Regions from separate parts of the Paenibacillus sp. SJS-P3 genome, predicted to be linked through region 1. Evidence: riboswitches for the same ligand, from Rfam matches in the RefSeq annotation. Region 1 holds a riboswitch; the other holds the start of a gene.
The links. A riboswitch is a leader RNA that binds a small molecule or an ion and turns the genes downstream of it on or off. The one in region 1 is predicted to bind ZMP and ZTP.
Positions count from the first base shown of each region.

Region 2: another riboswitch for ZMP and ZTP. It lies ahead of AC06G8_RS00855 (bifunctional 5,10-methylenetetrahydrofolate dehydrogenase/5,10-methenyltetrahydrofolate cyclohydrolase); the one in region 1 lies ahead of AC06G8_RS20865 (TIGR01440 family protein).

Region 1 is NZ_CM160043.1:4,547,443-4,563,222, forward strand. Features, by position in the region: gene ymzB (protein YmzB) at 1-94, shown strand, start outside; gene AC06G8_RS20795 (tyrosine-protein phosphatase) at 338-1,138, opposite strand; gene AC06G8_RS20800 (F0F1 ATP synthase subunit epsilon) at 1,525-1,923, opposite strand; gene atpD (F0F1 ATP synthase subunit beta) at 1,948-3,366, opposite strand; gene atpG (ATP synthase F1 subunit gamma) at 3,442-4,302, opposite strand; gene atpA (F0F1 ATP synthase subunit alpha) at 4,377-5,891, opposite strand; gene AC06G8_RS20820 (F0F1 ATP synthase subunit delta) at 5,907-6,455, opposite strand; gene atpF (F0F1 ATP synthase subunit B) at 6,452-6,934, opposite strand; gene atpE (F0F1 ATP synthase subunit C) at 7,140-7,355, opposite strand; gene atpB (F0F1 ATP synthase subunit A) at 7,456-8,208, opposite strand; gene AC06G8_RS20840 (ATP synthase subunit I) at 8,220-8,600, opposite strand; gene AC06G8_RS20845 (AtpZ/AtpI family protein) at 8,593-8,814, opposite strand; gene wecB (non-hydrolyzing UDP-N-acetylglucosamine 2-epimerase) at 9,002-10,147, opposite strand; gene upp (uracil phosphoribosyltransferase) at 10,161-10,790, opposite strand; gene AC06G8_RS20860 (serine hydroxymethyltransferase) at 11,123-12,370, opposite strand; gene AC06G8_RS20865 (TIGR01440 family protein) at 12,586-13,188, opposite strand; ZMP/ZTP riboswitch at 13,356-13,437, opposite strand; gene AC06G8_RS20870 (low molecular weight protein arginine phosphatase) at 13,563-14,159, opposite strand; gene AC06G8_RS20875 (manganese efflux pump MntP) at 14,211-14,777, opposite strand; gene AC06G8_RS20880 (hypothetical protein) at 14,807-15,130, shown strand; gene AC06G8_RS20885 (L-threonylcarbamoyladenylate synthase) at 15,460-15,780, opposite strand, start outside.
Region 2 is NZ_CM160043.1:173,677-189,456, forward strand. Features, by position in the region: gene AC06G8_RS00810 (carboxypeptidase M32) at 1-491, opposite strand, end outside; partial or broken gene AC06G8_RS00815 (MmyB family transcriptional regulator) at 562-771, opposite strand; gene AC06G8_RS00820 (hypothetical protein) at 1,073-2,065, opposite strand; gene AC06G8_RS00825 (GNAT family N-acetyltransferase) at 2,156-3,568, opposite strand; gene AC06G8_RS00830 (hypothetical protein) at 3,814-4,083, shown strand; gene AC06G8_RS00835 (S-layer homology domain-containing protein) at 4,258-6,159, opposite strand; gene AC06G8_RS00840 (class I SAM-dependent methyltransferase) at 6,485-7,399, opposite strand; gene AC06G8_RS00845 (GtrA family protein) at 7,537-8,550, opposite strand; gene AC06G8_RS00850 (phosphodiester glycosidase family protein) at 8,567-9,502, opposite strand; ZMP/ZTP riboswitch at 9,647-9,728, shown strand; gene AC06G8_RS00855 (bifunctional 5,10-methylenetetrahydrofolate dehydrogenase/5,10-methenyltetrahydrofolate cyclohydrolase) at 9,789-10,640, shown strand; gene AC06G8_RS00860 (polysaccharide deacetylase family protein) at 10,670-11,566, shown strand; gene AC06G8_RS00865 (hypothetical protein) at 12,465-13,046, opposite strand; gene AC06G8_RS00870 (hypothetical protein) at 13,084-13,410, opposite strand; gene AC06G8_RS00875 (TerC family protein) at 13,825-14,619, shown strand; gene AC06G8_RS00880 (ABC-F family ATP-binding cassette domain-containing protein) at 14,781-15,780, shown strand, end outside.

The sequences.
Region 1 (15,780 bases):
AGCGGATGATTCCCTCATTGAACAGGACGGAGAAATCCGGGTGCAGACGAAGCGGGCTACCTATTCCATCCAGCCGTCCGTTTCGGCCGACTGAACCACAAAAAGCTTTGGGCTGCTGGCGGCCCAAAGCTTTTTGCCTATTCAAAGGGCTGCGCCCGCTTTGCCCTCCATTCCCGCTGCCCGCCCGGCGTGTCTTCTCAGGCGCGGCATATGGAGAGAGAGCGGCAGACACGGCGAGTGAGCCCGCGGCGACAAGCACCCCGTCTACGCCGACCAGCTTGGCAGCAGGCTGCTATTCGAATCAAAGGTTCGTTTCATGCAAAATCGAACTTTCCATTCAGCGCCCCCGCCGGCTGAACAAGCTTCGCAGCAATCCTTGGGGCCTTCCGCCCGAAGCCTCCGCCGCCTGCAGCTGCTCCGCCCCAAGCAGGTCGTCTCCTGCGAGCAGGCAGGCAGCATTTTGCATGAAATAAGCTTTCCAGTCTTCCCCGAGCCGTTCGGCGATGGCGGCATAGGCCGCCGCCAAGCGAAATCCGCGGCGCTCCGCATGATGCGCATCCGAGGAGACGAGATGGATGAGACCGGAACGCATCATCGACCAGGAAGCTTTCTCGATCGATCTTCCGTACAGTCCCAGCAGCGAATGCGTCGTCACTTGTCCCCAAGCCCCCAGCGAGATGAGCTCTTCCAGAAGAGCAGGCTCGCGCATGGCCTGCTCATTGCGTTCGGGATGGGCAATGACAGGCCGCACCCCTTGAAGCGTCAGCTCATAGACCAATTCGGCCATTCCGGAAGGAATTTCCGCGGTCGGCATTTCAAGCAGCATATAGGGGGTATCCGCAAGCGTCAGCAGCTCCCGCTTCTCCCAATTGTCGAGCAGCTCCGCATGGACACGGATCTCTTGGCCCGGATGCAAAGCAATCGGAATGCCATGCTGCTGCAGCAGCTCTCCGGTCCGCCGCGTCAGCTCTCGCACGTCGGCTGCCGTATTCCAATAAGCTCCGTTGGCGTGATGAGGAGTAGCGACGATATCGGTGATCCCTTCAAGCTGCGCAGCTCTCGCCAAGGCGAGCACTTGCTCCTCGTTCCTGGCCCCATCGTCGATGCCGGGAAGGATGTGGGTATGGATATCAATCATTCCTTGAGCACTCTCCCCGCTGTCATGATGTAAAGAATGTAAACTGTTCGTGATATAGGCAATTGGTGCTCGGTGCATGGAATAAAGCTGCTGCTTATGTCATTATCATACTTGATTACAGAGACGATCGTCATCCACCCTTGGCTTCATTGTCATCCGACTTTCGGTCATACATCACTTGCGGCAATCCTCAATTCTCTTGTTATCTCTATTTGGCATCATTCTTAAGAAGGCTGAATATCCCGGTCCACATACCGGTCAGGATGAACAATCTAGCCATGAACGGAGCCCGATTCCATTTAAGTTCCACTATTTTCCATTCAACCAAGCAAAAAAGCCCCTCCCCGTTATCGGTAGATAACGGGGAGGGGCTTCTGATGACGGGATCAACCTCTGGTGTTCAGACGGTTGAGCGCACGTTGAAGCGCAAGCTCCGCACGATGATGATCGACGGTTTCCTTGTTGCGGTTGCGAATGCGCTCTTCAGCGCGCTTCTTGGCCAGCTCAGCACGGTCAACATCGATTTCGCCCGGAAGCTCGGCGCTTTCGGCCAGAATGACGACTTTCTCGTGACGAACTTCGGCAAAGCCTCCGCTCACCGCGATGTTTTCATAATTGCTGCCGATTTTCGCCGTAACGGCGGATATCTTCAGAGGCGTAACCGTAGGAACGTGATTAGGCAGGATGCCCATCTCGCCCTCTACTCCGCGGATGATGACCATGTTCACATCTTTGGAATATACGGTACGCTCCGGCGTAACGATTTCAAGCAGTAAGGTGCTCATACGATAACCTCCATCCGCCGAGGATTAAACCTCTTGAGCGAGCTTCTTCGCTTTGGCAACGGCGTCTTCAATCGTTCCGACGTTATGGAACGCTGGTTCCGGAAGATCATCATGCTTGCCTTCAAGAATTTCCTTGAAGCCCCGGACCGTATCCTTGATCCGTACGGACAGACCAGGCATGCCGTTGAACGCTGCTGCAACGTGAAGCGGCTGCGACAGGAACAGCTGGACGCGGCGTGCGCGAAGCACGACGAGCTTGTCTTCCTCGGACAGTTCGTCCATGCCGAGGATGGCGATGATATCGAGCAGCTCTTTGTAGCGCTGAAGAAGCTTCTTCACGCTTTGAGCTACTTGATAGTGCTCTTCGCCGACGATTTCCGGAGTCAGGACGCGCGAGGACGATGCCAGCGGGTCGACAGCCGGGAAAATACCCATAGCGGCGATGTTACGCTCCAGGTTGGTCGTGGAGTCCAAGTGGGCAAACGCCGTGGCAGGAGCCGGGTCGGTGTAGTCATCGGCAGGAACGTAGATCGCCTGAATCGACGTAACCGAGCCGTTCTTGGTGGAAGTGATGCGCTCTTGCAGCTGGCCCATCTCGGTTGCCAGCGTCGGCTGGTAACCTACCGCGGACGGCATGCGGCCGAGCAGCGCGGATACTTCGGAGCCCGCCTGCGTGAAGCGGAAGATGTTGTCGACAAACAGAAGCACGTCGCGGTTTTCTTGATCGCGGAAGTATTCCGCCATCGTCAGACCGGTCAGGGCTACGCGAAGGCGCGCGCCTGGAGGCTCGTTCATCTGGCCGAATACCATGGCCGTTTTCTCGATAACGCCGGATTCGCTCATCTCGTGGTAAAGGTCGTTGCCTTCACGAGTACGCTCGCCTACGCCGGCGAATACGGAAATACCGCCGTGCTCGGAAGCGATGTTGTGGATAAGCTCCTGCATCGTTACCGTTTTGCCTACGCCGGCGCCGCCGAACAGGCCGACTTTGCCGCCCTTGGCGTACGGAGCCATCAGGTCGATGACCTTGATGCCGGTTTCCAGAACTTCCTGCTGCGTGGACAGATCCTCGAATACCGGAGCTTGACGGTGGATCGGCAGCGTGATGCTGCGGTCTACGTCTCCGTTGTTGTCGATCGGATCGCCGACAACGCTGAATACGCGGCCGAGCGTAGCCGGTCCGACCGGCACGGTGATTGGCGCGCCGGTATCAACAGCAGCCGTACCGCGCACGAGGCCGTCCGTGGAGGACATCGCGACGCAGCGAACTGTGTTGTTTCCGAGGTGGGTGGCCACTTCGAGAGTCAGCTTCACGTCTTTTTCGGAAGAGTTCTGGGCCTTTTGTTCAATCTTAATTGCGTTCAGGATTTCTGGCAGATGGCCGTTGTCGAATTCAACGTCGACAACCGGTCCCAGTACCTGGACAACGCGACCGTTGCTCATGGGGGTCCCTCCTGTAGTAAAGATAGTTGCACGTGCATCTATGAAGCAGGCCGCAGCCTGCTCTTCTGCGTGTGATTATTGCTGGGCGCTTGCTCCGCCGACGATCTCCGCGATTTCTTGGGTGATCGCGGCCTGACGCGCGCGGTTGTAAGAGAGCGTAAGCTCGCCGATGAGCTTCGTCGCATTCTTCGTAGCATTGCCCATTGCCGTCATCCGGGCACCGAATTCGCTCGCCTTGCCTTCGAGAATCGCGCTGTACACGACCGTCTCGGCATACTTGGGCAGCAGGACGCTGAGCACGGATTCCGCATCCGGCTCGTACTCGTACTGCGCCGCAGAACCGGTGAACTCATCGGTGCTCAACGGCAGCAGCTTCTTCATCGTCGGAATCTGGGAAATGGCATTGATGAAGCGGTTGTAGACGATATAGACCTCGTCATAACGGCCTTCCTCAAAGCCTTGAACGGCTTTGTAGGCAACCGGCTTGATATCGCCGTATTTCGGGGAGTCGGAGATTCCCGTCACTTCCTCGGCGATGTTCATGCTGCGGCGCGTCAAGTAGGCGCTGCCCTTGCGGCCGACAACGAGGATTTCGTACTCGTCCTTGGACCGGTGCTTCTCGGCGATCGTATTGGACAGCTTGCGCAGTACGTTGATGTTGTAACCGCCAGCGAGTCCGCGGTCCGACGTCACGATCAGGTAAGCTGTGCGCTTCACCTCGCGCGACTGCAGCATAGGATGACGAATGCTGCCTGCGCCGGCGGCGATGCTGGAGACGACTTCGCGGATTTTGTCCGTGTAAGGACGGGCCGACAATGCCGCCTCCTGCGCGCGGCGAAGCTTCGCCGCAGCGACCATTTCCATCGCTTTGGTGATCTGCTTCATATTCTGCTTGCTCTTGAGCGAGCGCTTGATCTCCCGCATGCCTTTTGCCATTAGTACTCACCACCTTACTTATCGGCCCCATGCCCATAATCAGGCACGGGGACCGGCATCATCGTTCCTTGCTATTAAACCGAACGGGAGAAGCCTTTCTTGAAGTCCTGGATGGCAGCTACAAGAGCTTTCTCGTTGTCGGAGGAGAGGTCTTTGGTATCGCGGATGGAAGTCAGAATCTCCGGCTTGTTGGCATCCACGAAGCTCAGCAGCTCGCCCTCGAAGCGGCGGACGTCCTGAACCGGGATATCATCCACATGGCCGCGCGTTACCGCGAACAGGGAGACCACCTGGCGCTCCAGAGGCATAGGCTGGTTGATGCCTTGCTTCAGGATTTCCAGCGTGCGCTCGCCGCGGTCGAGGCGGGACTTGGTTACTTTGTCCAGATCGGAGCCGAATTGGGCGAATGCCGCCAGCTCGCGGTACTGGGCAAGGTCAAGCTTCAGCGTGCCGGCTACCTTTTTCATCGCCTTCGTTTGAGCGGAGGAGCCTACGCGGGATACGGAGTTACCGACGTTGACAGCCGGACGCTGGCCGGAGTAGAACAGGTCGGCCTCCAGGAAGATCTGTCCGTCCGTGATGGAGATGACGTTCGTCGGGATGTAAGCGGAGATATCCCCGGCTTGCGTCTCGATGAACGGAAGCGCCGTAAGGGATCCGCCGCCGAGCTCGTCGTTCAGCTTGGCCGCGCGCTCCAGCAGACGGGAGTGCAGGTAGAAGACGTCGCCCGGATATGCTTCCCGGCCCGGTGGGCGGCGAAGCAGCAGGGACAGCTCGCGGTAAGCGGCGGCTTGCTTGGACAGGTCATCGTAGATGACGAGAACATGCTTGCCGTTGTACATGAAGTACTCGCCCATGGAGCAGCCTGTGTAAGGAGCGATGTAAAGCAGCGGGGACGGCTCGGAAGCGCTCGCCGTTACGACGATCGTGTAATCCAGCGCGCCTTGGCGGCGGAGGGATTCGACAACCGTACGAACCGTGGATTGCTTTTGACCGATAGCGACGTAGATGCAGACCACGCCGTTGCCCTTTTGGTTGACGATCGTGTCGATCGCGATTTGCGTTTTACCCGTTTGGCGGTCGCCGATGATGAGCTCGCGCTGGCCGCGGCCGATCGGAATCATGGCGTCGATCGCCTTGATGCCCGTCTGCATGGGCTCGAATACGGATTTACGGGCCATGACGCCCGGTGCCGGCGATTCGATTGGACGGCTAGCCGTCGTCGCGATCGGACCGTTGCCGTCAAGCGGCTGGCCCAGAGCGTTGACAACGCGGCCCAGAAGGGCGTCGCCCACAGGTACTTCCATGATGCGGCCCGTGCGCTTCACTTGGTCGCCTTCACGGATATCCGTGTAAGGTCCAAGGATAACGACACCGACATTGCTCTCCTCAAGGTTGAGCGCCATGCCTACAACGCCGTTGGAGAACTCGAGCAGCTCGCCGGCCATAGCGTTCTCAAGGCCGTGCACGCGAGCGATGCCGTCGCCGACTTGGATAACCGTTCCGACCTCGTCGACTTGGATCTCGGATTTATATTGTTCAATCTGCTGCTTAATCAGCGTGCTGATTTCATCAGGTCTGATGCTCAACTTCTTCACCCCTGTCTACAGTGCTTGGGAATTGATTTGCTTGCTCAGGCGATCCAGCTTGGTGGAGAGGGATCCGTCATAGATCTTGTCTCCGATGCGGACCTTGATGCCGCCCAGAAGGGAAGGCTCGACGACCTGTTCGCCGATGATGCGCCGCCCCGAGATAACTCCGAATTGCTGGAGCACCTTCGCGAGCTCGGCTTCGCTGAGCGCGACCGCCGTATAAACGGTCGCGCGCGATTCGCCGGAGGCTTCGTCGGCAATTCGGCCATAGGCTTCACTGACGCTGCCGACCGCCGACTGACGGCCCCGTTCGATCAGGAGCGTGACCGTATTCAGAACAATAGAGGACACGCGGTCCCCGATTGCTTTTTTGATGATGTCCAGCTTGACCGACGGCTCGATTCCAGGCGTCGACAGGAAACGGGATACGTCTCCGTCGGATGCCAAGGCTCCGGCAATCAGCTCAAGCTGCTGGCGCACTTCCGCCACCAGGTTTTGCGTGCTCGCAACATCGTACAGCGCCTGCGCGTAACGTTTTGCGATTACCGTGTCGCGGCTCATTTGCTTCCTACCTCTTTGAGGTAGTTGTCAACAATTTGCTCCTGCGATTTCTCGTCGATTTGCTTCTCGACGATCTTGGATGCAATCGCGACGGACATGCTGCCGACTTCGCTGCGCAGGGAAGCGATGGCTTTGTTCTTCTCGCTCTCGATGTCGCGGACGGCATCGTCTTTGAGGCGGGATGCTTCGGAACGGGCCGTGTCGATGATGCTGTCGGCCTGCTTCGTGCTCGTGATCCGAGCCTTTTCGATGATATCGTTTGCTTCTTGGCGCGCTTGCGCCAGAGCTTGCTTCTGGGCTTCCATTTCGGCGGAAGCTTCCTTGCGGCTGTTCTCGGCCGCATTCATCTGCTCAAGTACCATTTGGCGGCGCTGTTCCATGACCGCGAACAGTGGCTTGAAGGCGTACCTGTTCAGCAGCCAGTATAGAATGAGGAACGCGCCCATTGCGATAACAAAAGACGTCCATTTAAAATCCATAACGGCACTCCTTTCCCACATCCAAATCGCGTTCGAACCTGCATGGACGCATGCTGCCGACTCTAGCAGGCAGCTGCAATCCACAGGCTAAGCAGAAGGCGGCGCAAGCCCAGAGGCCTGCCCGCTGCATCGGCTTGGTTAAAACGATGGCGTGGAGGGCAACGGCCTTCCCCGCCATATCGAATTCAGCAAAAATTTGCTGGTATTAGGCGCTGAAGAATGCGAGGAAGCCGATAACGACGCCGATGATCGGCACGACTTCGACGATACCTACGCCGATGAACATTGTTGTTTGAAGCTTGCTTGCTGCTTCTGGCTGACGGGAGATGCCTTCTACCGTTTTGCTGACGATAAGACCGTTACCTACGCCTGCGCCTACTGCGCCGAGACCAACTGCGATAGCTGCTGCCAATACTTCCATTGTTTAAAATCCTCCTCTAAATTGGGTGATTGATGTAATTATTTCAATACCTACCAGGGCCGTGCGGGACGTCCTCGGAATCAGTATGGACTGCTGTGGATCAATGCGCACCATCTTCGTCATGAATGGAGGCTTGCGAAATGTACACCATGGTGAGGATCGTGAACAGGAACGCCTGGATGGCGCCTACGAAAATGCTGAAGCCCTGCCAGACGATCATGAACGGCGTACCGATAAAGCCCAGCATGATGATCGTGGAGATCAGAACCTCGCCCGCGAAGATGTTCGCAAAGAGTCGAAGAGCCAGAGTAACCGGCTTGGCGATCGTCTCGATGATGTTCAGCGGGAAGAAGATCGGGTAAGGCTTGAAGTAATGTTGGAAATAATGCTTGGTGTTCAGCTTCATGCCCAGGAAATGGACCAGCAGGAAGACAATGAGCGCGAGCCCAGCTGTCACGGAGAGATCCGCCGTAGGCGACTTCCACCAGGCCAACTCTGCATGTCCGTGCGCGATGTCGTCAGCCGTGATGCCGAACATCGGCTCATGGACATGGGTCACGATGTTGAGCGGCAGTCCCAGCAGGTTGGAGATGAAGATGAACAGGATGAGCGTCAAGCCGAGGCTCAGAAAGGGGCGGACCCGATTCAGCGGCATCGTGCTGGCGATCGTGGAGTGGACGAAATCAACTGCCCATTCCATAAAGTTCTGTGCCTTCGATGGATTGGCGACCGACAGCTTACGGGTCAATAGCTTGACCAACACAAAGGTGACGAGAACGGAGATGGCGATCGCCATGATGGCCGCGATGTCGAATTCAATTCCATTCCAGGTGTAGACCGGAAATTTATGCATACCTTATTGTTTCACCCCTTTCCACGGCTTTGCCGGCGATTGACTAAGAAAGCGCATACCAGTATAACAAAGGGCACCGCAAAGCATGAAGCCAGGGCTGAAGGCAGATTGAAAACCTCCGGCTTGCGATAGCAGATCATGACGACGAGCAGCACCATCGCGAGCCGTCCTGCCATACCGGTGCCTGCTCTTCGGGGAGACTCCCCGGAAGCCATGACCCCGATCCACGCGACCCGCCTGCGCAGAAGGAAGGCGTTGAACGATCCTGCTGCGATGCCAAGCAGGCAGCCTGCGGCAATCGCGCGCCAATCCGGCAGAAGCGCCCAGATCAGCAGAAGCGCGGCTGCGAGCAGCATGACCACAGACTTGGTCATCTTGAGCACTTCATTCATTGCTGTCCTCCAGAACCTTTTTGACGATAAAGATGACGGAAACAATACCTGCCGCCAGTCCGGCGAACACTCCGATGCTGATCCAGCCTGGAGTTCCTCCGTAACGGGCTGCCAGCCAATAACCGATGTACGTGCATACCGCCATATCGATGCCGAGCGCGCCTACTAGAGCAAGCGCCTTCAGCGGGTCTTCTCCCTTGCCCTTTTTGGCCATGGTTCGTCCCCAATCAACCCTCATTATTTTATCCAAGCGATAGAAGGTTTGTCAATTTTGATAATAGCAAACTTTCCGTGAACTTGGGCAAAAAAACCTTGAAATGACGGGATTTTTCGCTTTGGCAAACCATACAGTTGAACTGTATGCTGTGCCGTTGTTGGAGTTGACGCTCTTCCCCCGAAAACTATGAACGTTGTGTGAACGGATCAGGTCTTTCGCCTCTGCCAAAATGATGCAGGATTGCGGCGACGATTCTCTCCGACGCAGCCCCGTCTCCGTACGGATTGGCCGCTTGGCTCATGCGCTCATACGTTCCCTGGTCGGTAAGCAGCACGCGAGTCCGCTCGTAGACGCGGGTCTCGTCCGTGCCGACCAGCTCCAGCGTTCCGGCCTCGATCCCTTCCGGCCGCTCGGTCGTGTCGCGCAGCACCAGCGTCGGAATGCCGAAGGAAGGAGCTTCCTCCTGCATGCCGCCGGAGTCGGTGAGCAGCAGATACGTATGCGGGAAGAAATTGTGAATCTCGAACACGTCCAGCGGCTCGATCAGCTTGATCCGCGGATGATTGCCCAGAAGCTCCTGCGCCGGCTCGCGCACGGCGGGATTCGGGTGCACGGCGTACACGATGGCGATGTCGTCGAACTCATCAGCGATGCGCTTGACGGCGCGGAAGATGTTGCGATGCGGCTCGCCTAGCGATTCGCGCCGGTGGGCGGTCATCAGAATGAGGCGCTTGCCTGCAGCCCAGTCCAGCATCGGGTGGGTGAATTCCGGATCCACCGTATACTGGAAGACGTCCGTCGCCGTATTGCCGGTCACATAGATCGCGGATTCCGGCTTGCTCTCCCGGCGCAGATTGCCTGCGGACCAGTCCGTCGGCGCGAAGTGCACGTCCGACAGAACGCCGGCCAGCTGGCGGTTCATCTCCTCCGGATACGGGGACATCTTGTTCCAGGTGCGCAGGCCCGCTTCGACATGGCCCACCTGGATCTGCTGCAGGAACGAAGCGTAGCTGGCCAGGAACGTCGTCTGCGTGTCTCCGTGCACGAGCACGATATCCGGACGGGCTTCCTTCAGCACGGGCTCGATTCCCTCCAGCACGCGGACGGTCGTCTCCGTCAGCGTCTGGCGGTCCTTCATGACGTTGAGATCATAGTCCGGCTTGATGCGGAACAGCTCCAACACCTGGTCCAGAATCTGGCGGTGCTGGGCCGTCACGCAGACGATCGGCTCGATCTGCTCCGAATGCTTCTGCAGCTCCAGCACAAGCGGAGCCATCTTGACCGCCTCCGGCCTCGTGCCGAAGACGGTCATCACTTTCAGTTTCTCCATGCGGTTTTCCCCCTTACTTCGTTCCGAACATCCGGTCGCCGGCGTCGCCCAGGCCCGGAATGATGTAGCCCTTCTCGTTGAGCTTCTCGTCCACGGCCGCGGCGTAAATGTCGATCTCGGGATGCGCTTCCTGAATGGCGCGAATCCCTTCCGGAGAAGCGATCAGCACCATCAGCTTGAGCTGGGTGCAGCCGCGCTTCTTGAGCGCTTCGATGGCGGCGTTGGCCGAGCCGCCGGTCGCCAGCATCGGGTCGACGACGATGAGCAGCCGCTCCGTCGCGTCTGTAGGAAGATTGATGTAATATTCCGTCGGCAGCAGCGTGTCATGGTCGCGTGAGAGGCCGATATGCCCTACCTTGGCGGCCGGAATCAGCTTGAGGATGCCGTCGACCATGCCCAGGCCGGCGCGCAGAATAGGCACGATGCCGAGCATCCTGCCGGACAGTACTTTGGATTCGGCCACGGCGACGGGAGTCTCCACCCGGATCGTGTCCAGGGGCATTTCCCTCGTGATCTCATAGGCCATCAGCGTGGCTACTTCGTCGACAAGCTCGCGGAAGTCTTTGGTCTTGGTGTCTTTGTCCCGAATATACGTCAGCTTGTGCTGGATAAGCGGATGGTCGCATATGACCAGATTGCCCATGGGGGTTGCCCTCCTGAATTTCGCTAAAATTTGCTTTTCTCCGACAGCATCGGAGCATAATCCCAACTATTATAGCATTCCCCAAGAGCGAGCGCATCAAGCATTGTAGAAGGCTAAATATCGCTGCGGAAGCAGATGGCTCCAGGCAGGCTTAGTCCCCGTCTCCTTGCTTCCGTATTTCCAAGGCTGGCCGGCCGGATCCGCACCCGGTTCCATCGCAGGCATACGGAGGATAAACTACGTTCGGCTCTCAGGGCAAGGCGGCTGAACGGCTGTCCACGCAAAGAAACCCCCGTTCAGCGGAGAATCGCCGGACGGGGGTTTCTTGCCTATTAATACTTGATATCGGTATAGAGCGGGAAGCGGCCCGTAAGCTCGCGTACGATGGCGCTGGCCTTGGCCAGGACGGCCTCGTCCTTCGGACTGCGGAGGGTCATGTCGATGACGTCTGCGATCGTGCGCATCGCGTCCGCGTCCATGCCGCGCGAAGTCGCGGCCGGCGTTCCGATCCGGATGCCGCTCGTAACGAACGGGCTGGTCGGATCGAACGGGATGGCGTTTTTGTTCACCGTGATGCCGACGGAATCAAGCACATGCTCGGCTTCCTTGCCCGTGATGTTCAGGTTGCGGGTGTCGAGCAGCATGAGGTGGTTGTCCGTGCCGCCGGAGACGATGTTCAGGCCTTTGCCAGACAGGGAATCGGCCAGCACCTTCGCGTTGTCGATGACGTTTTTGGCGTAGGTTTTGAATTCAGGCTGCAGAGCCTCGCCCAATGCCACGGCTTTGGCCGCGATGATGTGCATCAGAGGACCGCCCTGCGATCCCGGGAAGACCGCCTTGTCGATGGCGGCCGCCCAGGCTTTGGTCGTGAGGATCAGGCCGCCGCGCGGTCCGCGCAGCGTCTTGTGCGTCGTTGTCGTCACGAAATGCGCGTGCGGCACCGGGCTCGGGTGCAGGCCGGCGGCCACCATGCCGGCGATATGCGCCATGTCGACGAAGAAGAGCGCGCCGACATCCTTGGCGATCTGGCCGATCTTCTCGAAGTCGATGATGCGCGGATAAGCGCTCGCTCCGGCTACGATCATGCGCGGACGATGCTTGAAGGCCGCCTTGCGGAGGTTGTCGTAGTCGATCGTGAACGTGTCTTCCTCGACGCCGTATGCGACGAAGTTATAGTAAAGGCCGGATGCGTTGACTGGGCTGCCGTGCGTCAGATGGCCGCCATGGGCCAGGTTCATGCCGAGAACCGTGTCGCCAGGCTTAAGGGCAGCCAGGTAAACCGCCATGTTGGCCTGAGCGCCGGAATGCGGCTGGACGTTGGCGTGCTCGGCGCCGAATAGCTCCTTCGCGCGGTCGCGCGCGATGTCTTCCACGATGTCGACATGCTCGCAGCCGCCATAGTAGCGCTTGCCCGGATAGCCTTCAGCGTATTTGTTCGTCAGAACGCTGCCCATCGCTTCAAGGACGGCTTCGCTGACGATGTTTTCCGATGCGATCAGCTCGATGTTGTCGCGTTGGCGCTGCAGCTCGAGCCCCATTGCCTTCAATACTTCAGGATCCTGCTTGCGGAGATTTTCCATGTTGGATCAAGTCCTCCCTCATAATGGATGCATCAGTGATTAGAACATCAGTGATTGGAACATCAGTGATTGGAACATCAATGATTAGAACATCAGTGATTAAAACATCAATGATTAGAACATCAGTGATTAGAACATCAGTGTTTAGAACATCAGTGTTTAAACCATTCGTTCTTCAGAGCTTAGAACATCAGTGCTTAAGATAGGCTCGCCTTTCAGTCGCAGCTTCCGGCAGAGCCGGACAAATCATCCCGAGGCGGCAGCTCGTAGACGGCGCGGGAGCCTCCGATCAGCTTCGGCCGAGTGAACGCCATCGTCACACGCGCTTCGCCGATCTGCTTCAGGGAAGGACGCAGAGGCACGGCGACCCGGCGCAAATGCATGCCGATGAGCGTTTCGCCGATATCGATGCCGGCATGAGCCTGCACCGTCTCCACGAGGCAAGCATCCGCCAGGTGACGGTAGGCATAAGCGGCCATCGAGCCGCCGGCGCCAGGCACCGGCACGGCGGCGACTTGCTCCAGTCCGAGCCTCTCGGCAACGGCACGCTCCAGAACGAGCGCCCGGTTCAAATGCTCGCAGCACTGGTACACCGGCGTGAAGCCGATCTCCTTGCGCGCCGCCTCCACGCCGGCAAATATCGCCGCTGCCGCATCCGTGCTGCCCGAGGTGCCGATATGCCTGCCGAGCACCTCGCTCGTGCTGACTCCGATAACGAGCAGCTGTCCTTCCCGCAGGCATCCGCCGCCAGCGAGCTCGCGCACAAGCGTTTCGACCCCGGCGGTTATTGCCGCCTCCGGCTTCGATCCATTCGTCATCCCAGCATCCTCCTGTCTCAGCCCCTTTTCCGTCTCCGCTGCAAGCGGCTCCCGGAAGAAAGGACAAGTTCACCGTTTCGGTTCTATTATACCGGACCGAAGGCCTTTTAGACGAGACTACCCAAAATGACAAAGAGAGCAACGCGCGCAAAAAAGATTGCGTGCTTGCTCTCTGCCCAGGCGACCGGCCGTATGTTCCGATGCTCCATCGTGGTTATTCCCACTTCGTCGCCAGTTACACCGGAAACCGTGTTTCTTGCTTTCATCATAGCTTACACGAAAAGGGAAAGTCAATGATGGATAAGCCTTCTGCAAGGCCTCTTTTTCCCAATGAATGCGATCCGAAAAAAAGGCGCGCTGCCGCGCCGATCCCGCTATCCTTCATTCCTTTCGGATGATCCGGATTGGAATTCCGGACGCTCCAGCAAGCTCAACAGCGCCTCGCGGATTTCCTCCGCGCAGCGGGCGTAATCCTCGTAGGAGCCTCCGTACGGATCGGCGATGTCCGGAAGGGGAAGCTGCCGTTCCAGCTCCCGGATCCGCCGTTCCACAGCGTCGTCGGGACGGCGGCCAAGCGACTGGGCGATCATTCGTTCGCTATAGTGCCTGTCCAGCTCTCCGGCCGCTCCAACCTGTCCCGGTGAGGCGTATTCTTTCAAGGTATGGACTTTTCCGGAAGCTCCCGGCCAATACCTCAGAAGCGCTTGCTTATGGGAGGAAGTCATCGTCAGCACGAGATCGGCCCATTCAAGCAGGCTTTCGCTCGCAGGCGTCGATGCGCCCTTATGAGCGATGCCGTTATTCTCCAGCACCTGAAGCGCATAGCGCGATACAGGCAATCCGTCCACGGTCGATACTCCCGCTGAGCGGACTTCAAGCCGCAGCCCCCTCTCAACCGAGAGCTCCCTCAGGAATGCCTCTGCCATCGGGGAACGGCAAGTGTTTCCGGTACAGACAAACAAGATGCGCATGGACTCCCTCTCCTTTTCCCTTGAGCGGCTTCCCCTGCCGCCGGGATATCCCTACAGCAGGAAGAGGATGCCGAAAGTAAGTAAAATCGCCCCGCCCGCCGCTTCCCCGTAGCTCCCCATGCTTCTCCCGATGCGCCGGCCGGCCAGCAGTCCGGCTACCGACATCAGCCCTCCGGCCATTCCGAACAGCAGGATGGTGAGAATCAGGTCGGCCGCGAACATCCCCAGCGAAATTCCGACGGAGAAGGAATCGACACTGACGCTCAGAGCGAACAGCAGCATGCCTCCCGCGGTCCGGTGGTCCGTGAAGGACGGCGATTCGCCATCGCCTCTCCAAGCGGCGAGAAGCATATGGCTGCCGAGCAGAATGAGCAGGATTCCCGCCGCGGCCGTCGCCACGTGACCAAGCAGAAAGCTCATGTAATGGCCCGTGTACAAGCCCAGAAGCGGCATGACGACATGGAAAATGCCGATAATCAGACTCAGCTTCAAGATGTCCCGGATCCGGATGCCTCTCATTCCGATGCCGACTCCCAGCGAAAAGGCATCCATCCCGAGAGCTAGCGCCATGATCAATAAAGTGAGCAGCTGTCCTTCATGCAGTCCCGCTTCCAACATTTGCGCAATCTCTCCTTACCTACGCTGGCTTGTTCTATCCAGCTTATGCGGACAAGGAGAGAGAATATGACCTGTCCCGGAGAGCGGGACGAGCAGACGAGCAGGACCTGGCTCGCAGAGCGGGGGACGAGCAGACGCGCAGGACCTGGCTCGCAGAGCGGGACGAGCAGACGCGCAGGACCTGGCTCGCAGAGCGGGACGAGCAGACGCGCAGGACCTGGCTCGCAGAGCGGGACGAGCAGACGCGCAGGACCTGGCTCGCAGAGCGGGACGAGCAGACGCGCAGGACCTGGCTCGCAGAGCGGGACGAGCAGACGCGCAGGACCTGGCTCGCAGAGCGGGACGAGGTCTGACGCATGGACTGCAGCCATACGAGCAGCAGGGATTATTGCGTTGGTAGCCCTTCGATTTCAGCACATAGCGGGGAACCCACCGTTTTATCGGACATACGTTCCGCTATTTCGCCCCAAAGCCGGTTTCCTTGCAATTATCGGACATACGTTCCGCTATTTGTGCAGAAACCCGCTGTTTCCTATGTCTTTCCTTGAAATAGCGGATCCTATGTCCGTTAAAATTATTTTAACGCACGATTTGCACGAAATAACGGATCCTATGTCCGATAGCCGATGAAGAATCAGGAAAAGTAGGTGAAGCTGAGGTCGGCCCGCAGATGGAGCTGCCTTTAGCCCGCATCGACCTGCCTGCCGCCGGCGGCCTTGGCCAGCCGGTTAAGCAGAGCAAGACCGATGCCTTCCGACGGGCAGGCTTCGGCCCAAATCCGCTCGGCGCCAAGCTCGTCGAACTCTCGCAGAACGGAATAGAGCGATCGGGCGGCGCTTTCCAGCTTCCCGAGAGAGCCGCAGGCTAGGACAGCATCGGCCCGGTAGGAAGCCGCCGTCTCCTCGTAGGCGAGAATGCCGGTGCGAAGCCCCAGCGCAGACGCCGCATCGGCCTCGGCTTGGATATATGCGCTCACCGCTTCCGGCGAACCGGATACGAGGGT
Region 2 (15,780 bases), 600 kb from region 1:
TCATAAGGATGCTGATCATAGCCGAAAATTTCAGCCATTTTGCGGTTATAGTCAACGATCTTCTCCAAATAAGGCTGGAAGAGGGAGAAGTCGCTCGTCTCTCTGGCTTCTTCCCAGGCATCGTTGGCTTTGGAGGTGAGGACGACATAATCGCGGTACATCTCTTCGGGGATTTTCTTGAAGCGCTCATATTCCTCGGTGCGATCCCGAATCTGCGCCTGCGTGATTTCGTCCAGTTCAGCCTTTACCTCAGGAGCAGACAGGATTCGGAGCAGAGAGCCCATCTCTTCCGATACGGATAATTTGAACTGTTCCGTTCTGAACGTCCCGATTGCTTTGGCGAACAAGTCTCTCCCTTTCTTGGGAGCGGTCACCTTCTGATCCCATCCGACCAGACTCGAAATCATGCCTAGATGAGCGATCTTCTCTTCCAATGCTTTATACTGGTCGACAGCTGTCCGAATGTTTGGATCGAGGGATTTCAGTTCCATGCAAAAGCCTCCCATTAGAAACGATTGTTGTTGCCCTCACAAAAAAGACTGGTCAGTCTATTTTATTTAATCACTTTTTTTTCCTGTCATCAAGTGAATTTATGAACAGAAATATCCAGGAGATTTCCGCGGCAGCGGAAGAGGTGCCGGCGAACTCCATCCACCAAGGATCGCCGGCGAACTTTCCGCAGCTGGCGCGAAAATGAGCGAGACGGTGCCGGGCATGAGCTTCCCAGTTTTCTTGAAGCAATTGCCTTACATAAGGCGAAGTAAACGTCCGCCATACCGTATTTCATTCGCGCGCCGACATCTTCTCGCAATTCCCGTAAATGAGGCTTGCAGCCCTGTTCCATGCCACCATATTCAGCCGTTGATCCGTAATACAGGCCGGACTTGTTCCCTGCAGTGAAGGCTGGTAGAGGCATTTTATCGAAAAAGCAACTAAACGCTTGCGGTGAATGGGAAACTTCCGAATGCATGAATCGGGATCATTCCAAAATGCGGAGAAGGTCTCTCCGGAATCCGGCTCCAGCATCAAGAACCCGCGTCCGGCGCGGGTTCTTGATGTCTGCGGTTCCTCGTTAATCAATCGTCGCCACTTTCCACTCGCCTTGTTTATTCTTGAGCAGCGAGATGAGGCCGCTGCCCATCGTCAGGTAACCGTTGGAGTGAATGGCCTGATAAGTGAAGGCGTAATCGATCCTCTTTGTATCCGCGGGCTGCCCTTCGTAGGATAGGAAGTCGAAGCGGTATTGAATATCGGCGTACAAAAGAAAATCGAAGGCTTCCGCCGTCTGCGGAGAATAAAGGGAGGAGCTGAAAAGCTTCCGGTCTCCCGTTGCCCAGCCGTTCAGGCAATCCATGACGGCATCTGTCATCTGCTCGGTTCCCTTGCCGCTCAGCTTGGGGCGTGTGACGTATACACCGGGCTTGGGCAGCTTTTTCTTCTCCAGAAATTGAGCGTTCTCAAGCATCTTCGTGAATATCGGGAGCATCCGCTCCCGATATTCTATCGCCGTCCGAATCTCTGCGGTATAAGGCTTGCCATGCGCCGTGAAGGCAAAATAATCGACGGACGTTTCCCGGTCGCGGACCGTTCCCTTATATTCCTTGTACTTGATCCATAACGGATCCTGTTCGGAGGTCTTTAAGGCCATGGAACCAGAGCGAAAGAGCAGATGGTTCCGATGATACGAGGTTCCCCACGCCTTTCCCTTTCCTTCCTCGAACTCCTCAAGCGCAACCGGAACGAACACGGCAATCGGAGTGAGGGAATCGCTGAGCAGCTTGGTCTGCGTTTCCTGCCCGTCCACCATGAAGCTTCGGCCCGAACCGTCATAATCAGGCATGATTCCATCCGGGAACAGCGACTCGGAGGCGGCAGGCGCATCTGGAGAAGGGCCTGGTGCAGTTGGTCGGGGAGATGCTGCTCCTGCAGGCGGCGAGGCCGCAAGCTGCACCGTGGATTCCGAAGCGGGCTGGCGGCTGCGCGGCGCTTCTTGATCGGCACCGCAGCCTGCGGCGAGCACTAGCGTCAGGAGCGAAGCTGCGGCGTAGTTGACGTTCCGATTCATCCTAGGATCACCTCATCCATCAGACGTCGGGAATTTGAAAATGGTTACTGTTTTCCAGAGAGAGTTTGCTGCTTCCCCTGCACGGAATGATCATGGCTGGAATCTCCATTCCCGCACCACTTCGCGCTCATCCCGGCTCACCTCTGCAAAGCCGAGAGAAGCATAAAGGCCGGATGCCCGCATGTTGTCGGGCCGATGACCGAGCTTGATCGTGCCGCCCAATTGCTTCTCCTCGATATATCGCATGAGCTCTTTCATTCCGGAGCGTCCAAGCCCTCTTCCTTGGAACTTGCGATCCAGCATAAAAGCCATGATCCAGCAGCTTCCGTCAGAGGGATCGATAGCGTACACCGCGAATCCCGCGAGTTGTTCATCCGTGTACATCGCGAGAGGAGTGAACCCGCAATAGGCGGACTCAGCGAGCCAATAGACCGCAGGTACAGGAAATACGTCCTTCTGCTCGTCCGTGACTTCAAGCTGGGTGCAAGCGTACCAGTTATTTGGATCGATGGGTCGCAGTTCTACTGTCGGCCTCAAGCGGTACCGCAGCCGATCGCACGCCTTCAAGAGCTTGATCCGAAGCTGAAGAGCCCACTCGGGCGAGCGATGGATATCCATATTCTCCACGCTGCGGAGGAGACGTGCGAACGCATACAGGTCTGCAAACCTTTGAAAAAGAGGGAACGTCTGCACACAGCGTTCATCCAACGGTTTAATGGACCGATACCCGATTAGAAAATGCTCGATTTTCCGCTGGGCGCCGGCATCCTCTTGCTCCGCCAGATCGCTCAGGGCCGATGCTGCATCCATCCCGTACCAGTGGATCATGGCATCGTCAAAATCGATGACGGAAAAGCGGGATTCCTCTTCGTCATAAAAAATATTGTCCGTTTCGAAGTCATAATGAATCAAGCCCATATGTCTCTCTTCAGTCGGAAGCTTGGAGAGCTGTTCACGGATGCGTTCTAGCTCGTGCCGGGCCATTTCCTCCGAGGGATGCCGCTGCAATACGGAGGCGATGAAGTTTAGGGCGTCCATCCAGCTTTGTCGGGATTTCGACACGGCCGAATAAGACTCGGATAAAAGATGCAGCGAAGCAAGCGACCTTCCCCACTCTTCGGCATGCCGATCCGTCATGAGATCTAGCGGAATATGGTTTCCCTTGGCTTGTTCAAATACAACGCCGAAGTACGATCCATCTGCCGTCCGGATCGTTTCGATCCAGTTGCCGTATCGGGATAGGACAGGAGCGGCAGCCGGATAGCCGGACGATATCAGATACAGGATGAAATCAAGCTCTGCCCGAATATTCTCGAGACTGTTGTCCTCTTCATGGATATACCGTAGAAATTGCCGAACGCCGTTTCTTTCAGACAAGTAGACAAAATTGCTGCTTGCTCTCCAAAACGTCAGCGTGTTGGCATCATGCTCCCAGCATGAAATCAGTTGTTTGGCCGAGGAATCGTTTTCCGTTCCCCGTACCATGTTTTTTAGCGACATCATTTCCGGTTGCCTCCCATGGCCTAATGAGAGGTGTAAGGGTTACAAATAGCGACCTCTCACAGGTTCATTTGTATGTTCGTTCGTCTTCAACCACCATCACTCCTCAATCGTAGTAGGGATTTAATGTTTAGGTTTGGAGCGGATTAAATCTTTCCCTCGTAAAATATGGTTGAATATATTCCCAGTAGGATCAAGGGGTAATTTAGACTAAAGAGTTTTATACGAAGAGAGCCGGGGGCGGCTGTTTGCCGAGTGAATTCCGAGGGCACGAGCAGCATGGCCGGCAGATCGCCGCTGTCGATGCGGGGAGCGCCTATATCGCCTATTTGCTTGAAGATGGAATAATCGTACATGGTCGAAAAGAGCGAGAAGCAAGTGCCCAAGCCGGCCAATACAGAATCGATTCAAGACGAAATAAAATGATGCTGAAATCCGATCGTCTTGCTGCTATCGGTCAGGATGGCGGCGAAAAGAGCCACGAGGACAGCGTATCCTGCCGCGTACAGCATCGTTAAGTCCGAGCGCCCTCGGGATGTAGAGAGCCGAGGTTCCCTCCGGGAGATGGCCGAAGCCGGATAGAAGCGAGGCTTCAATCGTGCTTACGACCGGAAAGACCGAAAAGGACACCCTGCGAGGTGTCCCTTAGCGCTTTCATGCTGAATCTGGAGCCTGAAGCCCGGGCAGCGGGCCTACTCTCCCGCGAATCGCTCGAACGTTCTCTGGAAAATCTGAATCGACTGCTCCACCGTCAGATTGCCCATCGGGTTGAAGCGGTTCTGGCCGACGCCCTGCATCAGGCCGAGACCGACGGAGCGGTATACGTCCGCCTTCGCCCACGAGGCGATCGCCTCGTCATCTGCGAACGCGCCGGTTGGAGCGGCGGATCCCGGCGGCTTTCCGGCAACGCTTGCCAGCTTGCTCTCCAGCCGGGTCAGCAGGGCCGCGGCCTCCTGGCGGGTAATCTTCGCCAAGGGAGCGAACTCGGTCGGGGAGACGCCGCTGATCAGTCCGGCAGACACCGCCTTGGAGACGTTGGAGTCGCTCGTATCCTGAAACGGCTTCCGGTCTGCCGGAAGGCTGCTTCCCGTGGTGTTTTCATAAACCCCGACGAGCATGCGCACGAAATCTATGCGGCGGATCGGCGTCTGGTACTGCGTGTCCAGGGAATAGGGGATGAGACCGGCGCCCTTCGCCTTCGCATAGGCTTCCTTCGCCCAGCCGCTCGGGGTGTCGCCCGGCGCTGCCGGCCGCACGGTGACGTAGAGCGAGTTCTCCTGTCCCAAATAGTTGCTGTAGCGGATATAAGCAGCGCCCGCCTTCAAGCCGCGCAAGACGCCGGAGGAATCCACCGACGCGACGGACGGCTCGCTCGATTCCAGCTGTCCCGCCATTCCGCCTGCCACAGCGCCTTCCCCCGTTGAATAGAGGCGCAGCGGGACGCTCTCGCCCGGTGCAAGCGCGACCGCATCGCTGCCGAACCGTTTCATTTCCGTCATCCGGAAGAAGACGGTATCATATTCGATCGACGTTTCCGGACTGGCTTTGGAGCGGAGGCCGTCTATGCGCACGTGGAAGCGGTCGTCCTCTTTGAAGTCCGATATTCCGTCCGGACGGAAGATAATGCAGACCGGAATGCCGCCGTAACCGCCTTTGTCGACACGGAAGTATTCGCCGGACTTGTCCGTATCCGACTTGTCCAGCGTCCATTTCCGGCCGTCTTCTTGCCGGGTCACCGTTACGGTGATGGAGTCCGTGTCGTTTTTGTCGTACCGGTCCGTGTTCAGCGATACCGACCAGGCGTCCGAGGGCGAGAAGGCTTCGGACGGGAAATAACCTGCTGCCGGCCAGCCGATGAAATCATAATCGACGCTGCCAGCGGTCCTTCCTTTGTCAAAAACGTACATGGAGGAGTACGGCGACCCGTAACCGCCCGTCTCGACTGCCCGGACATAGCCGAACATCGTCCGGGTCATCGCCGGATTCAGGATCCATCTGCGGTGGCCGACCCGGTCGATATTGCTTGGATCGCTGTCCGACATGTAGCCGAGGACGCTGCTGTACAGCGTCGGGCTGCCCATATAGAGGTTGCTGCTGCTTGCTCCTGCATAACCCAGCTTGTACGGTCCCTCCTCCATCCCGGCCGGCTTGGCCGGAGAGTGGCTGAGCTGATCGTTCAGGGCGTTGATCAGCGATGCGCTCTGCTGCTGCCGATGCAGGGTCCAGTCCGGCTGCACGTCATCGGGGACTCCGGCCAAATAACGGACGAAATTCGTCGCCCGCACTCCGTCTTCGATATACTCGGCTTTTAATTTGCCTTCCTGGAAAGGAGCTGTCAGACTCGGCAATTGCTCGTAAATGTCGTTCCCGCTCATATAGGCAAAGGACCGCTTCATGGGCAGGTAGCTCTGCATCCATTTCTCGACGATCTCTTCCTTCGTTCTCGCGGCGGTTGTCTTCCCTATGCTGTCTGCGGCTTCGGCTGTCTGCGGCCATACGGCCAGCATGCCTGCGGCCAGGGCGCATGCGCAGAAGGCGGCCGTCGTCCTCGGCATCCATTCGCGAGGTTTCCAAGCGGTTTGATTGCGGTTCATTCGTTCCCACCCTCTTCACTCTATTCATCTGATGCCTTCTTCTCGTTATCGGCGGTAACGGGAAAAATCGGTAGGCCGCAAGACGAGTGGAGGACGAAATGGAGGAAGAAGCCGATAGCCTGCAAATGAGAGCGGGCTGTCGGCTTCAAAAGAGGGCATGAATGCCGGTTGTTGCTGGCACAGGGAGAGACAGGAAAGATGCAGGAAGGATGCAGGAAGGATGCAGGAAAGATGCAGGAAAGATGCAGGAAAGATGCAGGCTCTCTTCAGGCCCTCTTCGGCCCTCTTCAGGCCCTCTTCAGGCCCTCTTCAGGCCCTCTTCAGGCTACCTCTTGACCGCCAAGCAATAGTTCACATGATCGAAGGCCGTAATCGGGTGCTCGGGCTGGCTCTCATTATAGGCGTGAAACAGCTGCTCGGTAATTTCCTCCGGATTCAGATGCTGATCAATCCGCAAACCCATCTCTTCGAGCATCCGCTCCAGCTCGGAGCAGGAGTAGCCTGCCTGCATCGGCTCGCCCGCACGCGCGGTCATCATGAGCTGCTTCTGCACCCGCTCGCCTGCCTGAGGAGTGAATGTCTGCTCATCAGGATAATCGAAGACGATGCCGCTGCCGGCCGGAAGCAGGGAAACGATGCCGGACAACAGCTGCCGGAAATCGTCTTTGGCGAGGTAATAGCTGATGCCCAGCAGGCTGCAGAAGCTGAGCCGATCGGGATTGAACCCGGCGCAGGCCAGCACATGTCTCTGCCAATCCGGCTCGCGGAGGTCGACGGCGATGTGATGAAGATTGGGAGGCCGGTCCATATGCAGGGCGGACACGCGTGCATGCTTGTCGGCGGCCGTAACGGGATGGTCGAGCTCGAAGATCTCGAGCTTGGAGGCCCATTCCGGCTGGCGATAGGCGAACGTATCGTAGCCTGCGGCGAAGATGAGGTACTGCCTGGCTCCAAGCGCGGCGGCCGCAGCCAGTGCCCGCTCGGCAAATGCCGCCCGGCCGAGCGGAGTGGGTGAAAGCTGATGGTCGACAACCTTGCGGAGGGCTTGCTCCTGCGTCCCTGAGAACCCGGGCTGGAAGAACGCGATCGCCTGCGACATGTTGCTGGAGATTCCGTCGTATTCTTCATCGGTCAGCAGCTGCCTGGCGATCCGGTCGTCGAAGATTTTGACCGGATTGTGCTCGGCGTGGTAGGCGCGCGAGAACGCGCTGACAAGTGCGGTCAAGCTTTTTGATTCCATGATCATCACCTCTATTCCGTTGTATCATCGGGACGTGGCGAAAAACAACACTTGACTTTATTGTATTTTTATGGTATAATTTATCAAATATTTTTACATAGTTCACTATTCTGTCATATTTGAGGCGATTTTATTGTTCAGTCATACACGAATCTCCGCTGCGACCAATAGCTGAAGAGGAACAGGGAGGCTTCCGTCATCAGCTTGGCCGCGACGAGCGGGATGCCGATGCTGGCATGGAAGAAGAGCATCAAGCCGTAGTTCAGCAAGACGATCACGATGACGAGCGAGAAGTACCGGGGCAGCGATTTTGTGATCGCGGCCTCTTTGCCATGGGGGAAAACCATGCGGCGATTCATCGTGTAATTGAAGATGGAGCTGCATATCCGCGCTCCGATGACCGACAGGAGCAAGCTGGACGTCAGCCATTGAAGCAGGAGCAGCAGCGAGAAGTCCAGGATCGCGGCGAACCCGGAGGACGCGCAGAACTTCAGGAATGGAAAATAGATCCGGGCGGAATCGGCGAGCGGACGAAAGTGGGAGGACTTGTTGTCTTCCAGATAGACCGTGTCGATCGGCACCTCGACCAGGCCATAACCGGCTTGGGGAGCATCAAGCAGCATGTTCATCTCGTATTCGAAGCGCTCGCCCGGCACTTCGCACAGCCAGTCCAGCATGTCGGAGGAATACCCGCGCAGGCCGGTCTGCGTATCCTGGACAGGCCTTCCTGTCGCGAGGGCATAAACCATTCGCGTCGCCGAATTTCCGAAGCGGCTCCGCATGGGAACCTTGCCGGTGAATTGCCGGCTGCCGAGCACGATATGGCGGCGATGCTCGCGGACGGCTTCCGTAATCCGTACAATATCTCCAGGCAGATGCTGCCCGTCGCTGTCGGCGCAGACGACGCCCTCGCCGCCGCCCTGCCGCCGCACATAGTCGAAGCCGGTCTTGAGCGCGCTGCCTTTGCCTTCGTTCGACCGATGCGTCAGCACGGTGCAGCCCGTTTTCTCCAAGGAATCGAAGATCGTCCGGTATTGCTCGCCGCTGCCGTCGTCCACGACCAGGATCGGGTCGGAACTGACTGCCTTCAGGCTGCCGACAAGGGCGAGAAGGCGCTCGTCAGGCTCGTATGAGGGAATAAGGATGGTCATATCGGTTGCCTCCTTGTCAGGACTGGGGAACATAGATAATGTCGCTCACGCCTCGCTCGTTGCCCTTGCCGAGAGGATTGTTCACGACCCGGCCCATGAAGTACATCGTGGACGATCCGCCTCCGTCGAGATTGTAGGCTTCGGTGGCGCCGAGCTTCTTGAACAAGTCCGCGAACTCGGTGAGAGTCATGCCGCGGCTGTAGCCGCTGCTCCTTCCGTCGACCACGACAAACACCAGATGGTTGGGAGCGATCATCCCGATTCCGGTCCGCGGATTGGAGTCTTGAATGGAACGGTTGCCGAAGTTGCTGTCGATGCGCACGCTGCTGAAGTCGCCTGCGACCTCGCCGTCCTTCACGAGAACCGGCCCGAAGGAGAACGTGTTCGTCGCTCCCTCGGCAAGCAGGTCGGCCGAGGAGGTCTGCTCCTCGTCATAGGTCTGCAGGGTGCCGTTGCCGAGCAGGGCCAGGCCGTCGCGCGCCGGCTCGTCCCGGTACAAGGTGCCGTTGCGGATGATCACTCCATCGCTGCGGAAGCCGTAATAGTCGCCGTTGATCGCCAGCACGGCGTTGTTCGCCGCGGCGATCGCCGACGTGTTTTCGGTAATGTTCGTGCCGAAGGTGTTTTTGGCCAGGGCGGTCAACACGTTCGGGGTGTCGGCAAATTTCACGTCCGCCACGAAGTAAGTGACGGCATCGGAACCGGAGCCGGTCTGGACTTTCTTGATGCTTATCGTCCGGTTCGCATCGGAGTAGTTCCAGTCATCCGACTGGACTTGCGCCGTGGAAGAAGCGGCCGTCGTCTGCCCGACGGCGGTGCTGTTCGGGGCGACGACGACTTCGGCATGCTCGATCAGATAGCGGTCTGCCAGACGGTACAGGATGGTGGAGAGGATGAGGAGGGACATCGCGATGATAGCAATGATTTTGGTTTTTTTGCGCCGGTGGAACATGGCCGATCACTCCTTCAAGAGGTTGTTGCCGTTATCTTAGATCCGCTACCTGTAATGAAACTTAAATGGGAGGACGCCAATCAGGCCAGCCGCAGAAAATGCATTTACAATCTTGCCTGATTTCAGTATCATCAAAAGTAAATTCCGACTGTGCGTGACTGGCGGAGCATGGGTCCAACCATGAGGGAGCGCACGGATACAGCAGCCGTACGCCTGGGCAGAGGTAAGGGGGATACCCCTTACCTCTTTGCGTTTTTAAGCGGACAAAAAAAGGAGAGCTGCAGAAATGACGGAGCAAACGCTGATATTGGATGGGGCCCGAGTGGCCGGGGAAATCAAGGAGCAGTTGGCCAAAAGAGTCGAGACTCTAGCCGGCAAAGGAGTCGTGCCGTGCCTGGTTACGATTCTGGTGGGAGACGACCCGGCTTCCGAGACCTATGTCCGGATGAAGGGCAATGCCTGCCGGAAGCTCGGCATGGAGTCCAAGAGGATCCATCTCGATTCGGAAACGACGACAGGGGAGCTTGTGGACGTGATCCGCGGATTGAACGAGGACCCTGCCGTTCACGGCATCCTGCTGCAGCATCCCGTGCCGGAGCAGATTGACGAGAGGGAGGCTTTCGAGGCCATCGCGATCGACAAGGATGTGGACGGGGTCACGGCGCTCGGTTTTGCGCAAAACGCCTTCGGCTACGCAGCCTATCCATCCTGCACGCCTGCCGCCATCGTCGCCATTCTCGACTATTACGGCCTTCCGATCGAGGGCAAGCATGCCGTCGTCGTCGGACGCAGCCCGATCCTTGGCAAGCCCGTGTCGCTCATGCTCCTGAACCGCAACGCGACCGTGACCGTCTGCCACTCCAAGACGCAGCGGCTGAACGAGATTGTCGGACTTGGCGATATCGTCGTGGCGGCCGTCGGCAAGCCGAAGTTCATTCAGGGAGAATGGATCAAGGAAGGCGCCGTCATTCTCGATGCCGGCTACAACGAAGGAAATGTCGGCGACGCCGACTACGAGGCCTGCGCCCTCAAAGCGAGCGCGATTACGCCGGTTCCCGCGGGCGTAGGTCCGGTCACGATCGCGATGCTGCTCAAGCATACGGTGGATGCGGCGGAGAAAGCCCTTTCCGCCCGCTGATTGAAGACGGGAGCGGGATGAAGCCCAGGATGGACTGGACGAGAGAGGACCGGCTGCTCATCGTGAATGCCGACGATTTTGGACTGACCCGAGGGACGAACGATGCCGTCATGGATCTGTTTGCCCGCAGCTCGATTACTTCGGCATCCCTCATGATGACAGGCGCTGCCGCCAAGGAAGCCGTTGGCTCCGCCAGCCCTAAGGCCCGGAGCCATACGGGCATCCATCTTACGCTGTCCAGCGGAGAGACGTCGCCTCAGGCTCCTGTATATCGGGGGAGGGCGCTGCGCAGCTTGGTCGATGAGGATGGATTTTTCCATGCCGACATCTCGCTTCTGGAACGGCAGGGCGATCCCGAGGAGGTCAGGCTCGAGTTGGAAGCCCAGATCCAGGGCGCCATACAGGGAGGCATCGATCCGACCCATCTGGACAGCCATGCCGGAAGCGTGCTTGGCCTCCATACGGGCAGGGATTTTCTGGATCCTGTATTTGAGCTTTGCTGCCGATACGGGCTTCCTTTCAACCTTCCTTTGGGAATCGTGGAGCAGCCTTATTTCAGCTCGGTGCAAAAGGAAAGATTTCAAAGGCGGATCGATTCGGCTCGGCGAAGAGGAATTGTCCTCATCGACGATATGGTTTCACTGCCCTATTGTTCATCGGGCAGCTATGAAGAAGCCAAGCGGCAGCTGATTGAAATTCTAAGAGGCCTCAGACCGGGAATCACGCAGCTGACGCTGCATCCTTCGCAGGTGACGGAGGAGCTGAAGGCCGCGACAGCCTGCTTCCGCGAAAGGGAAATGGAGTACCGCCTTTTGATCGACCGCGACATCCGGCTGTTGTGGGAGACGGAGAAGATCAAGCTTCTGTCCTGGAGAGAGATCCGGGAGCTGCAGCGAGCGGGTTCGCGGGCTTGGCGAAGCCCGTGATTCTCTTTGAACGCAGCCTATTGCAACGGGGTGAAAGGGCATTGACCATTTGCCGCTCCGCTGACGGATGAGCAGGGAAGAGATGGCTTGATGCTCGCGGAACAGATTCTCGACAAGGATGCGCAAGAGCTGAGCTTTTCAGGGAACGGTCGACTTTTTTGGGGGCAAGCTATAGGGGAATGGAAAAGGGGCTGCCGAGTCTTGCTCGGCAGCCCTTAGAGTGCCGAAAAAGTGGTTATGGGTTTCAAATAAGGCCCAAATCGGTCCTTGGAGCGAAGCGAGAGTGGTCATGGGTTGCAAATAAGGCCCGAATTGGGCCTTGGAGCGAAGCGAAAGTGGTCATGGGTAGCAAATAAGGCCCGAATTGGGCCTTGGAGCGAAGCGAGAGTGGTCATGGGTTGCAAATAAGGCCCGAATCGGGCCTTGGAGCGAAGCGAGAGTGGTCATGGGTTGCAAATAAGGCCCGAATTGGGCCTTGGAGCAAAGCGAGAGTGGTCATGGGTAGCAAATAAGGCCCAAATCGGGCCTTGTAGCGAAGCAAGAGTGGTCATGGGTTGCAAATAAGGCCCGAATTGGGCCTTAGAGCGAAGCGAGAGTGGTCGTGGGTTGCAAATAAGGCCCGATTTGGGCCTTGGAGCAAAGCGAGAGTGGTCATGGGTAGTAAATAAGGGCCGAATCGGGCCTTGTAGCGAAGCAAGAGTGGTCATGGGTTGCAAATAAGGCCCGAATTGGGCCTTGGAGCGAAGCGAGAGTGGTCATGGGTTGCAAATAAGGCCCAAATCGGGCCTTGGAGCGAAGCAAAAGTAGTCATGGAGGGCAATAAAACCCTTATCGGGCCGCTGCCGAGTCTTGCTCGGCAACCTTGTTTCTCGCTCGGCAGCAGCCTTGTTTCTTGCTATTAACAGGTGAAGGATTCGACGCTCTGCAGATCCAGGCCGGAGAACGCCCAGCTGAACCCGGTCCAGCGGAAGCCCGCGACGGATGTGCGCCCGACAAAGACGGGATAGAACCAGAAGCCGGGCCCGAACCGGGGCCAGATGTACGTGAAGCGGAAGGAGCAGCCCGAGATGGCGCCGGGATCTACGGCGAAGGTCGAGACGAGCGGCTTCTGCGGCACCGCTTGAGGCGGTGGCGAAGAGGGAGCTTGAGCCCCGCCTGCAGGATCACCGGGAACACCGCCCGGCGTACCGCCCGGGAACCCGCCGGGAACACCGCCCGGGAAGCCTCCGGGAATACCACCCGGGAACCCGCCGGGAACACCGCCCGGCGAACCACCCGGCATGCCGCCCGGGAAGCCTCCGGGAACACCGCCCGGCGAACCACCCGGCATGCCGCCCGGGAAGCCTCCGGGAACACCGCCCGGCAAACCACCCGGCGTACCGCCCGGGAAGCCTCCGGGAGCACCGCCTGGCATGCCCCCGGGGAAACCGCCTGGAAATCCTCCGGGCAATCCTGGGGGCGTAGGAAGCATGAAACCCATGGTCAGAACTCCTTTTTGATCAGATGACTGCACGTGGCTACAGCAAGGTGATGGCGAGCAGATCGAACAGCACAAGCGGCAGGATCACATTGTTGTAGTACGGATTGACCGGTCCCGGCAGGAAGGCGCGGCTGCAGCCTTCATTGGAGAGACGGATGCAAAGGATGCTCTTGTGGCAATGAATGATGTAGCCTTCGAAAACGTCCCCGTCGATCGTCTCCACCTTGACGAGCCGATTCGCATGCTGCGAGCACAGCTGATGCAGATGGCTCTTGACCGACCGCAGCGTATGGCCGACATGCGGCTCGCATTTGTAGAACGGCTCCGCTGCCGCCGCTTCCATGTGGGAATAGGATGGGCTCATGAGGAAGATCCTCCTTTTATAGCAACCTGGGTTATCCTATGCAGATGCCTATGGCGAGGTTACGAAGGAGCAAGGAAAGCCGGCACCGGCAAGCTCCGGCTTGCTGCGGCGATGGCGGATCCGAGCCTTGCCGGACCCAGGACATTTTCCGAATAAAAAAGAAACTATCCGGGCTCATCCCCGTACTACAACAGACCAATCATTTAAAAGCTGTTCGAACACGCAAAAGAAAACGGGACTCCGAAGGGGAGTAGCTGCTACAGTAAAGTCGTCAATACGAGAGCCCACTCTCCGGCTTTACTGGCAATGCCGAACCGCATTGTTAGCGAGACCTTTGTGCATCCGAGGCCATTCATATCCTCGGGAAACAACGGTCTTTTTGCGTTCGGCCAGCTCATCTGGAGGAGGAAGAAGATGGATTTCGCTTTATTGATGGAATATGGATGGGTGCTGCTCGTCCTCATTGCCCTGGAAGGATTGCTGGCGGCCGACAATGCGCTCGTGCTGGCGATCATGGTGAAGCATCTGCCGGAGAAAGAACGCAAGAAAGCTCTCTTCTACGGCCTCGCCGGAGCGTTCGTATTCCGCTTCGCGTCCCTGTTCGTCATCTCGTTCCTCGTGGACGTATGGCAGGTGCAGGCGATAGGAGCATTGTATCTTCTGTTTATTGCCCTCAATCATATTTTCCGGAAAGTCATTGTCAAAAAAGGCGAGCGGAACGCGGAGCCGCATACCGGGGCCAAGCCCAAGAAAGCCGGGTTCTGGCCGACGGTCATCAAGGTGGAGCTGGCGGATATCGCCTTCGCCGTCGACTCCATCCTGGCTGCCGTGGCGCTGGCCGTGGCGCTGCCGACGACGAACCTGCCGAAGATCGGCGGCATGGACGGCGGCCACTTCGCCGTCATCTTCCTGGGCGGCTTCATCGGGCTGCTGATCATGCGCTTCGCTGCCAACTGGTTCGTCAAGCTGCTCGAGAGCAGGCCGTCGCTCGAAGTCGCCGCCTTTGTCATCGTCGGCTGGGTGGGCGTCAAGCTGGCGGTGCACACGCTGGCGCATCCCGCGCTGCATGTCATCCCGCATGACTTTGCCGAATCGACAGCCTGGAAGCTGACGTTCTACATCGTGCTTGTGCTGATCGCGGCCTGCGGCTGGTTCTTGTCCGGCAAGGCCAAGACGGAGCGGAAAGCGGAGACGGGAAGCTCGTTGTAACGTGGAATTCATCCGAGATGCAAGGCCGGACGCCCACAGCGGTGTCCGGTCCTTTTTTTCATCATCGGGGCGGCCGCTCGGGAATATTCTCGCCTTCGCCGCCATTGCTGGTAGAATGAAGGGAGTGTCTCTAGTCGGGGGAATGGGAAAGAGGGGAAGAGATGAGCGTCATACGGCTTGAAAATGTCACGAAGAAATACGAGGATGCTCTTATATTCCGCGAAATTTATTTTCGCGTGAGCCAGGGCGAGCGCGTCGCCGTCATCGGGCGCAACGGCGCCGGCAAGTCGACGCTGTTCAAGCTGATCATGGGCAAGGATGAGCCGACATCGGGCAAGGTGGAGGTTGATCCGAAGGCGAGGATCGGCTACTTCTCCCAATTTTCGGAGATGAGCGGCAGCCTGTCCGTCCAGCAGGAGCTGGAGCTGTGCTTCGAGCAGGTGGCCCTGATCGAGCGGGAGCTGCAGGAGGTGGCGGAGAAGCTGGGCACCGTCACGGATGACAGCGAGATGGACCGGCTGCTCTCGAGGCAGGCGGAGCTGTTCGAGCAGATGGAGCATCTGGACGGCTGGAACGTGTCCGTGGAGATCAACACGGTGCTGACGAAGCTCGGGTTCAACGACCGCTCGCGCCATCAGCCGGTGGACGAGCTGTCCGGAGGCTGGCGCAACCGCGCCGCGCTCGCCAAGCTGCTCGTGGAGCAGCCCGATGTCGTCCTGCTCGACGAGCCGACCAACTACCTGGACATCGAGGGAATCGCCTGGCTGGAGCAGTGGCTGTACCGGTTCGGCGGCGCCATGATCCTGATCTCCCATGACCGCCAGTTCATCGATAAGGTCGTCACGCGGACGATCGAGATCGAGAACTATCATTTCCAGGAGTATGAAGGAAACTACACTGATTACGTCCGCAAGAAGAAGATGCGCAAGAAGGAGCTCGACCGCCAGTTCGAGTGGGAGGAGGAGCTCCTGCTCATGGAGTCGGAAGCGATCGACAGCCGGGCGGAGCGCAAGTCGGCCAAGGACCGGCTGTCGCGCAAGCTGGCGGACAGCAGGAAGCGGATCGAGCCTCATCCCGTGAACGTGCTCATTACCGACATTTACGAGAGGCTCCGGTTCCCGGACAAGCTGGCGGAGGTCAAAGGAATCGGACAGGCCTACG